Jilunia laotingensis: one gene and its partner. The protein of the gene in region 2 interacts with the protein of the main gene of each other region in a pairwise test. Links are inferred from orthologs where the notes say so. Each region holds a gene or a part of one and is shown on either strand. Other genes may lie near its edges.

Evidence for each region.
Region 1: the proteins of eno (region 2) and rpe interact in binary tests that used the Escherichia coli proteins (3 or more experiments, as listed by UniProt). The link is inferred for Jilunia laotingensis from one-to-one orthologs.

What each region holds. Positions count from the first base shown.
Region 1 is NZ_JACRTF010000001.1:2,316,769-2,319,936, forward strand. What follows is about bases 73-2,905. They hold rpe (ribulose-phosphate 3-epimerase), read left to right. Parts: upstream 73-1,080; coding sequence 1,081-1,731; downstream 1,732-2,905. Other genes in these bases: H8744_RS08780 (RNA polymerase sigma factor), read left to right, coding at 163-756; H8744_RS08785 (hypothetical protein), read left to right, coding at 835-1,008; H8744_RS08795 (ComEC/Rec2 family competence protein), read left to right, coding at 1,743-2,905. Outside these bases: fmt (methionyl-tRNA formyltransferase), read left to right, coding at 1-30; more of H8744_RS08795, read left to right, coding at 2,906-3,168. UniProt on the Escherichia coli protein: Catalyzes the reversible epimerization of D-ribulose 5-phosphate to D-xylulose 5-phosphate.
Region 2 is NZ_JACRTF010000001.1:61,381-64,714, forward strand. The notes cover bases 87-3,085. They hold eno (phosphopyruvate hydratase), read left to right. Parts: upstream 87-942; coding sequence 943-2,229; downstream 2,230-3,085. Other genes in these bases: H8744_RS00285 (TrpB-like pyridoxal phosphate-dependent enzyme), read left to right, coding at 87-804; H8744_RS00300 (DUF4199 domain-containing protein), read left to right, coding at 2,808-3,085. In the rest of the region: more of H8744_RS00285, read left to right, coding at 1-86; more of H8744_RS00300, read left to right, coding at 3,086-3,334. UniProt on the Escherichia coli protein: Catalyzes the reversible conversion of 2-phosphoglycerate (2-PG) into phosphoenolpyruvate (PEP). It is essential for the degradation of carbohydrates via glycolysis.

The DNA of each region.
Region 1 (3,168 bases), 2.3 Mb from region 2 along the record:
GAGGGAACGGTGTTTATAAACAATTTGTGATCTTCATTAGAAATATTTCTCATTTCTTTTGGACTTTTCACCGGGATTGCTTTTCTTTGTGGCAGTATAAACAACTTAAACCTATGTGCCTATAGAACACATTACGCAAATTTATATCTAATCGCACACGTAATGGAAACATGGAATAATAAGGCTGACGAAGCGTTAGTCTCTCTCTACGCACAGGGAGAGAACCAGGCATTTAATGTACTTTTGAATCGGTATAAAGATAAGCTATATAGCTATATCTATTTCATAGTACGCAATTCTGAGATGACGGAAGACATCTTTCAGGAGACTTTTATGAAGGCAATTGTTACGATTCGTCAGGGCCGGTATAATGAGAATGGCAAATTTTCTGCATGGCTGAGGCGTATTGCGCACAATCTGATTATTGACTCTTTCCGCCAGGAGAAATCGGAGAATCTGGTTTCTTGTGACGAGACGGAAGTGAATATTCTTAATAATATCGGTTTGGCGGAAGGCACGATAGAAACTGCGATCGTGAACCGTCAGATACTCGATGATGTTCGCCGTCTGATGGATTTCCTTCCCGACGAACAGCGTGAAGTTGTTTATATGCGGTTCTATCAGGACTTGAGCTTCAAGGAGATAGCCGAACAGACCGGTGTAAGCATCAATACCTCTTTGGGACGTATGCGCTATGCCATCCTCAACCTCCGCCGTATGGCCGAAAAGAATGGTATCGTACTGACCGTTGATTAAATTTAACTAAGTTGCTATATACTAAAAAGTTTGCTTTCTTCGTTTTAGAAGAAAACAAACTTTTTAGTGTATATGCCTATGAAGAAAAAGACTACTCCCTCTCATCAGCAAAGTTCCAAAGAAAGGCAATCCCCGGTGAGTAAGATACCTCGGGTAAGCGAACAGACTTTAGCTTTCCTACGTTCCTTTGCCGGTAGCTACTATGTAGAGCAGCAGCTACCCCAAGGGTTACAGGGGATTATGCTTGGATAAATTTGCTACTTCCGTTTATTCCCCCTACATTTGTATCATTGTATAATCCCAATTAAAAAAACAGTCAAGCTCATGAAACCAATGATATCACCATCTATCCTCTCAGCCGACTTTGCTTATCTGGCCAAAGACATCGAAATGATCAACCGTAGTGAAGCCGATTGGGTGCATATAGACATAATGGACGGGGTGTTTGTGCCTAATATCTCTTTCGGATTTCCGGTACTGAAATATGTCGCCCGGCTGAGTAAAAAGCCGTTAGATGTACATCTGATGATCGTACAACCTGAGAAGTTCATCCCTGAAGTGAAAGCGCTGGGCGCACATGTGATGAATGTGCATTATGAAGCATGCCCACATCTGCACCGTGTGATCCAGCAAATCCGGGAAGCGGGTATGCAGCCTGCCGTGACGATCAATCCGGCCACACCGGTGGCTCTACTCCAGGACATTATCAATGATGTATATATGGTACTCATCATGAGTGTCAATCCGGGCTTTGGAGGTCAGAAGTTTATAGAACATTCAGTAGAGAAAGTCCGCGAATTGCGTGCATTGATCGACCGTACCGGATCGAAAGCGTTGATCGAGGTAGACGGTGGGGTAAATGCGGATACAGGTGCCCGGTTGGTAGCAGCCGGAGCGGATGTATTGGTGGCCGGAAATGCCATCTTTGCCGCTGAAGATCCCGAGGCGATGATCCGTCGGTTGAAAGGCCGTTAATTACTACTTTAATGCTTCATCGATACCCTTTTCTTCGCCTTTTCTTTCCGTTGGCGTTGGGTGTCTATTGTGGAGATGTAACTTTTTATCAAGGGCAGTCGGGGTGGACTGCCTTTTCTTTTTACGGTTTACTTCTCTTTTTGTTTGCCTTATTGATTGTCCTCTATTTCTTGAAACGGTACTCTTACCGGTGGCTTTTTGGTGCGTTCCTGATGTCCTTCTTTTTCATGTTAGGGGTTGTAAGGATGAACGGAGTGCTACGGCAGTCGGAATTCGGCTTGCCCAATGAAAAGGCCGCTTATCGGGCCGTAATTACGGAAAAGCCGAAGAAGAAAGAACGAGTCGTTGTTTGTCAGGCACGGATAGAGCCAATCCGTCCTCCTTCTTGTCCATCCTCTCGCGGGCCGAATGGTGATGCTTTTAGTACAGGACAAACCGCCCCTGTCACCCGCCAATCCTTTCGGCCTTTGAAGGCATTGCTCCATATCGGTAAGGATTCTCTGAGTGAGCGGCTGACTACAGGGGATGAACTATTGGTGTATGCCTCCCTTTCTCCGCCAACAAACAATGGTAATCCAGATGAATTTGATTATGCCCGGTTCCTCGCCCGGAAGCAAGTGAGTGTAATTGGATTTGCATACAACCATGATTGGAAACTCCTTGCACAAAGCAGAACGCATACCTTCAAAGAACACGTACTCGGTTGTCGGGAGACGGTTTTGGAAGCTTATCGAAGATTAGGTTTCACTGGCGATGATCTTGCGGTATTATCCGCCTTGACAGTAGGATATAAAGAGGAACTGAGCGAGGACATCCGTGAGACTTATTCCATATCGGGAGCCAGCCATGTGCTGGCTTTATCCGGACTTCATATCGGATTGTTGTATGCCTTGTTCTGGTTCTTCTTGCGTCGGTTGCCGGGGCGTTATAAAGGCATTGCATTATTGCGGGTGTTTTTGCTTGTCCTTCTACTTTGGGGCTTTGCTGTTTTCACCGGATTCTCTGCGTCTGTTGTACGGTCGGTAACTATGTTTTCTTTGTTTGCCATTGCCGGCTTGTTTGGCAGGAAGCCTTTTTCACTCAATACCTTATTGGCGGCAGGATTCTTTATGCTGTTATTTTATCCGTGCTGGTTGTTCGATGTCGGTTTTCAGCTCTCTTTTTGTGCGGTAGCTGTCATCCTGTTGTTGCAACCCCGCTTGTTTCGTTTGATTCCTTTTTCAAGCCGGGGATGGAAGTATGTTTGGGGAGTGATGAGCGTCTCTATTGCAGCGCAAATAGGTACTTCTCCGTTGGTACTTCTTTATTTTTCCCGTTTTTCGACTCATTTCTTGCTGACCAATCTGTTTGTAGTTCCCTTGGTCTCGATCATCATGTATTTGGCCGTTCTTCTATTGCTTTTTATGCCATTCCCGATGATGCAATCCTGGGTGGCAT
Region 2 (3,334 bases):
TCCACCCGTGCTGGCAAAGATATATTAACAGCACACCCCAATCATCAGGGATCACTCGGAACAGCCATTTCAGAGGCCATTGAACTGGCACAAACTACTCCCGACTGTAAATATACATTAGGTTCCGTACTCAGCCATGTTACTTTGCATCAAACAGTAATCGGACTGGAAGCAGAAAAGCAAATGGCAATGGCCGGTGAGTACCCCGATATGGTAATAGCTTGCTTCGGAGGAGGCTCCAATTTTGGTGGTATCACATTTCCGTTTATGCGTCACAATATACTGGAGGGGAAAAAAACTCGTTTCATCGCTGCCGAACCGGCTTCCTGTCCTAAATTGACGCGGGGTAAATTCCAATACGATTTTGGTGATGAAGCCGGATATACCCCTTTATTACCCATGTTCACATTAGGACATAATTTTGCTCCGGCAAATATCCATGCAGGTGGCTTGCGCTATCACGGTGCCGGTGTGATTGTATCACAATTACTAAAAGACGGATTAATGGAAGCAGTAGATATAAAGCAATTGGAATCATTCGATGCCGGTTGTCTTTTTGCCCAAGCAGAAGGAATTATTCCGGCTCCCGAATCTTGCCACGCCATAGCTGCAACTATTCGCGAAGCTGAAAAATGCAAAGAGACCGGAGAAGAAAAAGTTATATTATTCAACCTGTCCGGACATGGGTTGATAGATATGGCTTCCTACGATAAATATCTTTCCGGAGACCTGGTCAATTACTCTTTAACCGACGAAGATATTCAGAAGAATCTGGATGAAATAGGAAAACAAGTGGGTAATTGAACAAACATCACTTATTGTATGTTATTTAATTACTGACTTATCGGTAGGGAGAGATTCACCATATACCTATTCATAGTGATTCCTCTACTCCTTCTAAGTAAGTATATTTGCAAATATCTAAAAACAATAAGAGAAACAATGAAAATAGAAAGAATTACAGGACGCGAAATCCTCGACTCCAGAGGTAACCCCACAGTAGAAGTAGACGTAGTATTAGAATCAGGCATCATGGGGCGTGCATCGGTTCCATCGGGAGCATCAACAGGTGAACATGAAGCATTGGAATTACGCGATGGCGATAAAAATCGCTATGGCGGTAAAGGTGTATTGAAAGCAGTTGAAAATATTAATAACATCATTGCTCCTCATTTGATAGGAATGTCTTCTCTTGACCAGATGGGTATTGACAAAGCCATGCTGGCTCTCGATGGTACGAAGACAAAATCGAATCTGGGTGCAAATGCCATATTAGGCGTATCGCTCGCTGTTGCAAAGGCAGCTGCTAACTATCTTGACATTCCTCTCTACAGATATATCGGTGGCACAAATACATATGTATTACCGGTTCCGATGATGAATATTATCAATGGCGGTTCTCATAGTGATGCCCCGATAGCTTTCCAAGAATTCATGATTCGGCCCGTCGGTGCCAAATCATTTAAAGAAGGGCTACGAATGGGTGCCGAAGTATTCCATGCGCTGAAAAAAGTATTAAAAGACCGAGGTCTCAGCACCGCTGTAGGTGATGAAGGTGGTTTTGCCCCCAACCTGGAAGGAACCGAAGATGCACTGAATTCTATCATTGCTGCTATCAAAGCTGCCGGATATGTTCCTGGAAAAGATGTAATGATTGCTATGGACTGTGCTTCATCCGAATTCTATAAAGACGGAATTTACGATTACACCAAATTTGAAGGAGCCAAAGGTAAGAAGCGCACTGCAGATGAACAGATTGATTACTTAGAAAAGCTTATCAACGAATATCCAATCGATTCTATCGAAGATGGTATGAGTGAAAACGACTGGGCAGGTTGGAAGAAACTTACTGAACGCATAGGCAACCGTTGCCAATTGGTTGGTGATGACCTATTCGTAACCAATGTCGACTTCTTGGAAAAAGGTATCGAAGAAGGATGTGCAAATTCTATCCTTATCAAAGTAAATCAGATAGGTTCACTGACGGAAACGTTGAATGCCATAGAAATGGCACACCGCAATGGTTATACCACTGTAACCTCCCACCGTTCCGGTGAAACAGAAGATGCTACCATTGCAGATATTGCTGTAGCAACAAACAGTGGACAAATTAAAACCGGATCACTGAGCCGTTCGGATCGTATGGCAAAATACAACCAATTGTTACGCATCGAGGAAGAATTGGGTGATCGTGCCGTATATGGATATAAAAAGATTTCTCGGAAATAAATCCTTTGCATAAACAGATATTGGGCGTGGCGTTTATATATAATTATAAACATCGCGCCCATTTCTTATATACTCGCTTATTACATTGATCCATCAAATGTAAATCATTGCCCGCTATTGATTAATGCCAATCCTCCAAACATAAAAAAGCATCCCCGGTATTGCCGAAGATGCTTCCATCATTTTGAGCCTCTTGTCGGATTCGAACCAACGACCCCGAGATTACAAATCACGTGCTCTGGCCAACTGAGCTAAAGAGGCGGGTGGGTAAGCTTACTATATCGCGCCGCTACAACCAACTACCTTTGCTGCGATCAAGCCCTGGAGGATTCGAAGGGAGCTGGCCGTATAGGACTTACCCGTTTTGCGGTTGCAAAGGTACGCCTTTTTCTTTAATCTGCAATAGTTATGCTATATTTTTTCAGATATAAAAAATCATTTCACTGTATCACAAGCATTTATCGAAGGCAAAATGACTTCCTACACGCATCTTTATGACCTTTATTAACTTTAACAGCCCGATCTCCGTCACCAAACAATATTATTTGTACCTTTGTGCGCTATTTTAGAACTTAAATATGATAGAGAACAGAAATTACCTGCAAAAATATGCCATGCATTTCGGCACATATATGGGAGCGTACTGGATATTCAAATTTATTTTATTTCCACTTGGATTTACTATCCCGTTCCTCTCTTTTCTTTATTTGAGCCTGACGCTTGGTGTACCATTTTTAGGATACCACTATGCCAAGACATACCGTAATAAAGTATGCGGAGGAGTAATCAGCTTTGCACATGCCTGCCTTTTTACCCTGTTTATGTACATGTTCGCCTCCCTGCTTGTAGCAGTTGCTCATTACATATACTTCCAATTTATTGATCACGGTTTTGTACTGAATGAATATTCAAAGTTGGTGGATGAAGCATCCAAAATACTCCAGAGGACAGATGAGGAAAAGGAATTCATAAGAAACGTAATCGATACAGCACGTACGCTTACACCGGTTGATTTTACCATGCAATTCTTATCATGGGATGTAATTGTCGGTAGTTTATTGGCAATTCCTACTGGCTTGTTCGTTATGAAACGTGGGAACCGGGC